Arthrobacter sp. ERGS1:01: one gene and its partner. The protein of the gene in region 1 interacts with the protein of each later gene in a pairwise test. Links are inferred from orthologs where the notes say so. Each region holds a gene or a part of one and is shown in the gene's direction. Other genes may lie near its edges.

Region 1 (4,675 bases):
CGTTGGCCGCCTCCGTGCAGCGGACCCTGGTGCTGCGCATGGCGGTGACGGACGACTACTCCAACCTCGGCCTGCCCCGCGACGTGCTTGACGCCGCGTCCCCGCCCGGCCGCGGCATGATCGACGGCGGCGAGGTCCAGCTGGCCATCTTCGGCGGCAACGCGAACCTGGCCCTGCAGGCGCGCGCCGTGGAAAAACTGGCCGACGCCATGCTCCGCCAGGGCGTGCCCACCGCGCCCGGCATCGACGCACTGCCCGAGTCGCTGGACTTGAACGTGCTGCCCGCCGCAGCCCCCGGCCACGTCATGATCGGCGTGGACGACTTCAACCTCGAACCCGCCGGCCTGGCCGCGCACGGGGCGCTCATGCTCACGGGCCCGCCGGGATCCGGCCGCACCACCGCCCTGGTCACCCTCGCCGAGGCGCTGAAACGGTCGACGCCGGCCACCCGGCGCATCTACCTTGGCTCACGGAAATCCGCCGTGGCCGGCATGCCCGTCTGGGACGAATCGTTCGCCACCAACCAGCAGGTGGAGCCGGAACTGCGCCGGCTCATCGGCGAGGCCGAGGCCGACGGCGGCCAACTCGCGATCTTCATCGAAGGCGTCACCGAATTCTCCGACACCGAGGTGGAAATGGACCTGGTCACGCTGATCAAGTCCGCCGTCAAGGGCGGGCACTTCGTGGTGGGCGAGGCCGAATCCTCCACCTGGGCCGGGGCCTGGAACCTTTCGGGGCTGTTCAAGGCCGGCCGCCGCGGCGTCCTCATGAACCCCGGCGACCTCGAGGGCGACACCCTCATGAACACCCCGCTGGGCCGGATCCACCACAACAAGTTCATCCCCGGGCGCGGCTACGTCGTGGGCCGCGGCAAGGCGTTCAAGCTCCAGGTCGCCACCACGATGGACCACGAACGCTGACCACGCTGGTCGAGCTTGTCGAGACCCGCGGCGCGCCTTCTTTTTGGGAGCGCCGCGGGGACATTTAAGGCAAGATGGAACCGTGACTAGCCAGCAAGATGCCAACGAGCCCGACCCCGACACCATCATTCCGGAGGGCCCCGTCCCGGCGGACGCCGACCGCGAACGGTACGCCGAAGTGGTGGAGCTGGTCCAAAAATACCGGGCCGCCTATTACAACGACGACGCCCCGCTGGCCTCCGACGCCGAATTCGACGCGCTCTACAGCGATCTGGAGAAGCTCGAGGCGCTGCACCCGGAGCTCGTCACGAACGATTCACCCACCCAGGTGGTGGGCGGGGACGTGTCGGTGGCGTTTGCCGCCGTCGACCACTTGAGCCGCATGTACTCGCTGGAGGACGTGTTCTCCCTCGAGGAACTCGAGGCCTGGCTGCGCAAGGCCGAAGGGTCGGTGGAGAAGCAGCACGGCCTGGCCCCGAAGTGGCTCACCGAGCTGAAGATCGACGGCCTGGCCGTGAACCTGCTCTACCGCGACGGCGTGCTGGTGCGGGCGGCCACGCGCGGCGACGGCACCACGGGCGAGGACATCACGCACAACGTGGCCACCATCAAGGACATCCCGCAGCGCCTGCATGGCAGCAACTTCCCGGCCGAGGTGGAGATCCGCGGAGAGGTGTTCATCGCCTCGGCGGACTTCGCGGCCCTGAACGAGAAAATGGTGGCCGCCGGCAAGGCCCCGTTCGCCAACCCCCGCAACTCGGCGGCCGGCTCGCTGCGCCAAAAGGACCCGGCCGAGACCGCCAAGCGCCCCCTGAGTATGTACGTGCACGGCATCGGCGCCCGCGAGGGGCTTGAAACCACCAGCCAGTCCGAGACCTACGCCCTGCTGCACGAATGGGGCATGCCCACCAGCCCGTACTACAAGGTCCTGGACACACTCGAAGAGGTGCTCGACTTCATCGCCCACTACGGCGAGCACCGCCACGACCTCATCCACGAGATCGACGGCATCGTGGTCAAGGTGGACGACTTCGCCACGCAGCGGGCCCTGGGCAACACCTCCCGCGTGCCCCGCTGGGCGGTCGCCTACAAGTACCCGCCCGAGGAAGTCCACACGAAACTGCTGGACATCAAGGTCCAGGTGGGACGCACGGGCCGGGTGACCCCATTCGGCATCATGGAACCGGTCAAGGTGGCCGGCTCCACCGTGGAACGGGCCACCCTCCACAACCAGGACGTCGTCAAGGCCAAGGGCGTGCTGATCGGCGACATCGTGGTGCTGCGCAAGGCCGGCGACGTCATCCCGGAAATCGTGGGCCCCGTCATGGCCCTGCGCGAGGGCCGGGAGGCTGAGCTGCGCGAATTCGTCATGCCCGCCGAATGCCCGTCCTGCGGCACCACACTGGCGCCCGCCAAGGAGGGCGACATTGACATCCGCTGCCCCAACGCCAAGTCCTGCCCCATCCAGCTGACCGAGCGCGTGGCGCACCTGGCCGGCCGCGGCGGCTTCGACATCGAGGCGCTCGGCTACGAGGCCGCGGCGGCCCTGACCTCCGGTCCTGGACCCGACCCTACCGAGAACGGCGGCGTCATCGCCCCGGCCGGACCCGGACCGCTCACCAGCGAGGCTGACGTCTTCACCATCGCCGAACTGGACCTGTCCGAGGTGGTGGTCTGGCGCGAGATCCGCAGCAAGGGTGAAGGCACTGGCCGCTTCCAACAGGTGCCGTACTTTTACACGAAGGCCACGGCCAAGAAACCCTCGGTGCCCACCAAGACCACCGAAAAGCTTTACGAGGAGCTCGAAAAAGCCAAGGCGCAGCCGCTCTGGCGCGTCCTCGTCGCACTGAGTATCCGGCACGTGGGCCCCACGGCGTCGCGGGCCCTGGCCACGGCGTTCGGGTCCATGGACGGTATCCGGGCCGCCTCGGAAGAAGCGCTGGCCGGCGTGGACGGCGTCGGCCCCATCATCGCCGAGGCCCTGATTGAATGGTTCGGCGTCGACTGGCACCGGGACATCGTGGACGCCTGGGCGGCCGCCGGCGTGCGCATGGCCGACGAGGTGGACGAATCCACCCCGCGCACCCTGGAGGGCCTGACGATCGTGGTGACCGGCACGCTGCCGAACTTCAGCCGCGACGAGGCCAAGGAGGCCATCATCACCCGCGGCGGCAAGGCCTCGGGCTCGGTCTCCAAGAACACCTCCTACGTGGTGGCGGGGGAGAACGCCGGCACCAAGCTGGACAAGGCCGAATCGCTGGGCTTGAAGGTCCTGGACGAGGAAGGGTTCGTGCGCCTGCTGGCGGACGGCCCGGCCGCGGAAACGGATATTGAAACGATCGACGAAGGGGAGCCCGCATGAGCCAGAACGTGACCGTGGACGAATTGTTGGAGGTGGCGCTGCGCGCGGCCGCTGCCGGGGCCTCCGTGCTGGCAGCCCGCGACGCATCAGCCTTTGGTGCCACGGAGAAGTCCTCCGACGCCGACTGGGTCACCGCGTTCGACGTGGCCGCCGAGCGCGCCGTCCGGGCCGTGATCGAGGACGCCCGCCCGCACGACGTCATCACGGGCGAGGAACTGGCGCCGGCGCTCCCGGCCGAACCCTCCGGGTACCGGTGGAGCCTTGACCCGCTGGACGGCACCATGAACTTCATCCGCAACATCGCCTACTACGGCACCTCCGTGGCCGTGATGGGGCCCGACGGCGACTGGCTGGCCGGCGTCGTCGACGCACCGGCCCTGCGGCGCACCTATTTTGCCTCCCGCGGCGGCGGCGCCTGGCTGGACGAGACCCGCGCCGACGGCGTGCAGTCCGTGCGGCAGCTCACCGGCCCCAGGGACGCCCGCGGCGGCACCCTGCTGTCGACGGCATTGACGTACGAGCCTGCCGTGCGGCGCCGGCTGGTGTCGGAGCTGGATGCCCGCATGGACCACTTTGGCGACTTCCGCCGGCTCGGTTCGGCAGCCCTTGAACTGTGCGCCGTGGCCGAGGGCGGCGTGGACGCGTACCTGGAGTACGGGCTCTTTGAACATGACTTTGCCGCCGGCGGGCTCATCGCCGAGGAGGCCGGAGCCTGGGTCCACCGGCCCGTTTTGAGCTCGGCCATGAACGGCCTGCCCACCCGTGAGGAGGTCCTCTCCGTCTGGACCGGCGCCTGCGTGCCCGGCCTGGAAGGCGGCTTCGCCCCGGCCGAGTGACCGGTGCGATGGAGACCGTTTGATTTCGGCCGGCTCGATCACCGCGGCACCTTCGACCTCACGTTTTGGCCGGTTCTTTCGTCTATAAGATTGGCCCCTGCGGAACACCGCAACGGGATTTGACCGACGGAAACGGACTTTGCGCATGCCCACCCCCAAAATGGCCGGCAACTGGCCGTTGCTGCAGTTCGTGATCCTGGCCTTCGTCTGGGGTGCCAGCTTCCTGTTCATCGCGATCGGGCTGGAGGGAATGTCGCCGGCACAGGTGGTGCTGGGCCGGCTGTGTGCCGGCGCCGCGGCCCTCGCCGTCGTCTGCCTCGTGACCCGCAGGAAGCTGCCCTCCGAACCGGTTGTCTGGGCGCATTTGGCAGTCGTCTCCGTGCTACTGTGCGTGGCCCCGTTCCTGCTGTTTTCCTGGGCGGAGCAAAGCATCGCCTCGGGACTGGCCAGCATCTACAACGCCACGACGCCGCTCATGACGACGCTCGTGGCCCTTGTGGCCTTGCCCCAGGAAAGGCCCACCAGGGCCCGCCTGCTGGGTCTGATCGCCGGTTTCG
Region 2 (3,905 bases), 1.3 Mb from region 1 along the record:
GGGCGCCCGACCGCCTTCTCGCCTTTGGTTGCCGTGGACCGTCCGGCGCAGAACTCGCGGCCGGTTTTGCGCAGAACACTGTTCTGCGCAAAACCGGCGCCGAATTCGGTGCCCGCCGATACGCCGCCGTCGACCTCGCAACTTAGTTTTGTATGTGCGCTAAAGTAGAAAGATGCATACCGAGCTCCTCCTTAGATAGCCGCAAATACCTTTGCGGCCGCCCCTTGCTGAGTCGAGGGCTTTTGTGTGTAAAGAGCATGACAGCGTAAATAGCTTGACTATGCAAGAAGCCATTGATGAACGAAAAGGCAGGGTACGTGAGCGTGCAGTCCCAGACTGAAGAGAACAGCGAAGAAGGCGTCTACAGTTTCGCCGCGATGGAAGCCAAATGGCCGGCCATCTGGGACGAACTAAAGGTCTTTACGCCCCTTGACGACGGCTCCAAGGAACGCCGCTACGTCCTTGACATGTTCCCGTACCCCTCCGGCGACCTCCACATGGGCCACGCCGAGGCCTTTGCCATGGGCGACGTCGTCTCCCGCTACTGGCGCCAGCTCGGCTACGACGTGCTGCACCCGATCGGCTGGGACTCCTTCGGCCTGCCCGCGGAGAACGCCGCCATCAAGCGCAACGCCCACCCCAGCGAGTGGACCTACACCAACATCGACACTCAGGCCGAGTCGTTCAAGCGCTACGCCATCTCCGTGGACTGGTCACGCCGCCTGCAGACCTCCGATCCCGAGTACTACCGGTGGACGCAATGGCTGTTCAAGCGCTTCTACGAGCGCGGGCTGTCCTACCGCAAGAACTCCCCGGTCAACTGGTGCCCCAAGGACCAGACCGTGCTGGCCAACGAACAGGTCGTCAACGGCGCCTGCGAACGCTGCGGCACCATCGTCACGAAGAAGTCGCTGAACCAGTGGTACTTCAAGATCACCGATTACGCGGACCGCCTGCTCGATGACATGGACGCGCTGAAGGGCCACTGGCCGGACCGCGTGCTCGCCATGCAGCGCAACTGGATCGGCCGCTCCGAGGGCGCCCACGTCACGTTCGCGATCGAGGAAGCCGGCGACGGCAAGCCCGCCCAGGACCTGACCGTCTTCACGACCCGCCCCGACACGCTGTACGGCGCAACGTTCTTCGTGGTCGCCGCCGACGCACCCCTCGCCCTGGACCTGGTCACGGCCGAACACGCCGAGGCGCTCAGCGACTACCGTGAGCAGGTCAAGGCGCTCAGCGACATCGAGCGCCAGTCCACCGAACGTCCCAAGAGCGGTGTCTTCACGGGCCGTTATGCCGTGAACCCGCTCACGGGCGAAAAGTTGCCCGTCTGGGCCGCCGATTACGTGCTGGCCGACTACGGCACGGGCGCCATCATGGCCGTCCCCGCGCACGACCAGCGCGACCTCGACTTCGCCAAGGCCTTCGGGCTGCCCGTCCGCGCCGTCCTGGACACCGGCGAGGAAGACCCCGCCGTCACCGGCATCGCCACCACGGGCGAAGGCACGCTGATCAACTCCGGCGAGCTCAACGGCCTGTCCAAGGCCGAAGGCATCCCCGCCGCGATCGAAATCCTGGAAAAGCTGGGCACGGGCAAGAAGTTCGTGAACTTCCGCCTCCGCGACTGGCTGCTGTCCCGCCAGCGCTTCTGGGGCACGCCCATCCCGATCATCCACTGCGCCGAGTGCGGCGAGGTGCCGGTGCCGGATGACCAGCTGCCCGTGCGTCTGCCGGACAACCTGCGCGGCGAGGACCTGTCCCCGAAGGGCACCTCCCCGCTGGCCGCGGCCGCGGACTGGGTCAATGTGGACTGCCCCACGTGTGGCGGCGCCGCCAAGCGCGACACCGACACCATGGACACGTTCGTGGACTCCTCCTGGTACTTCCTGCGCTTCGCCTCCCCGCAGTACACCGAGGGCCCCTTCGACCCCGAAAAGATCAACGACTGGATGCCCGTGGGCCAGTACGTCGGCGGTGTCGAGCACGCGATCCTGCACCTGCTGTACGCGCGCTTCTTCACCAAGGTCATCCACGACATGGGCATGCTGGACGCCACGGAGCCGTTCAGCGCACTGCTCAACCAGGGTCAGGTGCTCAACGGCGGCAAGGCCATGAGCAAGTCGCTGGGCAACGGCGTGGACCTGGGCCAGCAGCTGGACAAGTTCGGTGTTGACGCCGTGCGCCTCACCATGGTCTTTGCCGGCCCGCCGGAGGACGACGTCGACTGGGCGGACGTTTCGCCGTCGGGCTCCGCGAAGTTCCTGGCCCGCGCCTGGCGCCTGGGCAACGACGTGGCCAGCGAGCCGGGCACCGACCCCGCCGCGGGCGACGCCGCCCTGCGGTCGCTGACCCACCGCACCGTCAACGACGCCAAGTCGCTGCTGGAGGGGCACAAGTTCAACGTGGTGGTGGCCAAGCTCATGGAGCTGGTCAACGCCACCCGCAAGGTCATCGACTCCGGCGCCGGCGCCGCGGACCCCGCCGTCCGCGAAGCCGCCGAGGCCGTCGCGATCGTGCTGAGCCTGTTCGCCCCGTACACGGCCGAGGACATGTGGAACGCGCTGGGCCACCCGGCATCGGTCGCCAACGCCGGCTTCCCGGCCGTTGACGAATCGCTGCTCGTGGAACAGAGCGTCACCGCGATCGTGCAGATCCAGGGCAAGGTCCGCGACCGCCTGGAGGTGTCCCCGGACATCACCGAGGACGCACTGCGCGAGTTGGCGATGGCCTCCGAGGCCGTGCAGCGGGCACTTGACGGCCGCGACATCCGCACGGTGATCGTGCGGGCGCCTAAGCTGGTCAACATAGTTCCGGCTTAGCATTCATGGTGCCTCCCCGGCCCCGTTGGGATCGGGGAGGCACTTTTTTGTGGGAAGGGGTGGGCATGGCTGAGGCAACGGGCGTTTCGCGCCAGTGGTGGCGGCAACAGATGGGCAGGCTGCGTGCCCGGCCGGCCGCCTCCGGGCCTGGTGTGCCGCCGGCGCCGAGGATCGCCGTCGTGACCGATTCCGCTGCGGCGCTGCCGCCGGAATGGGTGGCGGAAAACGCCCCGGGCGCCCGCCTGTGGATTGTTCCCATGCCGGTCATCATTGGCGAGGACGTCTTTTCCGACGACGACGCCGAACTTGAGGCCCACATGTCCCTCGCCCTGGCCGCGGGTGCCGCCGTGCGGACGTCCCGGCCGTCGCCGGGCCAGTTCGACCGGGTGTACCGGGAAATCGCGGACGCCGGATTCGATGCTGCAGTCTCCTTCCACATTTCCGGAAAGCTCTCGGGCACCCTCGAGGCGGCCGGGCTGGCGGCCGGGCGGGCGCCGCTGCCCGTTCACGTGGTGGATTCGGGCACCGTGGGCATGGCCCAGGGCAGGGGAGTCCAGGCCGCCGTCGCTGCAACGGCGGCCGGCCTGCCCGCGGACGGTGTCATCGCCGCCGCTGCGGAGGCGGCAGCCGCGACCAAGGTCTACTTCTACGTCCCCAGCCTTGAACAGTTGCGGCGCGGCGGACGCATCTCGCTGGCGTCATCCTGGGTCGGCACCATGCTGGACATCAAGCCCCTGCTCGGCATCCGCGACGGGGCCGTGGTGCCGTTGGAGAAGGTGCGCACGGCGGCCAAGGCCGTCGCCCGGCTGGAGAAATTGGCGGCCGACGAAATTGCGTCCCGGACACCGGGCCAGGTCCTGGTCAGCCTGCACCACTTCGGCAACGAGGACCAGGCCCGGGCCATGGGTGAGGCCCTGCAGTCGGACTGCCCGGGGCTCGGGCGTGCCAGCCTGACCCGGCTGCCGGCAGTCCTGGCCGCGCACGCCGGACTCGGCGTACTCGTGGTGGTCGTGGCGGACACGCCCGCTCCTCCACTGTCGGTTCTTCCGCAAGTGGTTCCTCCACAGAAGGGGCCCGCGCACT

The links.
Region 2: the proteins of ligA (region 1) and leuS interact in binary tests that used the Escherichia coli proteins (3 or more experiments, as listed by UniProt). The link is inferred for Arthrobacter sp. ERGS1:01 from one-to-one orthologs.

What each region holds. Positions count from the first base shown.
Region 1 is NZ_CP012479.1:598,576-603,250, forward strand. The notes cover bases 640-3,642. They hold ligA (NAD-dependent DNA ligase LigA), read left to right. Parts: upstream 640-1,002; coding sequence 1,003-3,282; downstream 3,283-3,642. Other genes in these bases: AL755_RS06580 (FtsK/SpoIIIE domain-containing protein), read left to right, coding at 640-920; AL755_RS06590 (inositol monophosphatase family protein), read left to right, coding at 3,279-3,642. In the rest of the region: more of AL755_RS06580, read left to right, coding at 1-639; more of AL755_RS06590, read left to right, coding at 3,643-4,118; AL755_RS06595 (DMT family transporter), read left to right, coding at 4,264-4,675. UniProt on the Escherichia coli protein: DNA ligase that catalyzes the formation of phosphodiester linkages between 5'-phosphoryl and 3'-hydroxyl groups in double-stranded DNA using NAD as a coenzyme and as the energy source for the reaction.
Region 2 is NZ_CP012479.1:1,863,248-1,867,152, reverse strand. Bases 1-3,069 are described here. They hold leuS (leucine--tRNA ligase), read left to right. Parts: upstream 1-317; coding sequence 318-2,822; downstream 2,823-3,069. Other genes in these bases: AL755_RS12300 (DegV family protein), read left to right, coding at 2,888-3,069. Also shown: more of AL755_RS12300, read left to right, coding at 3,070-3,905.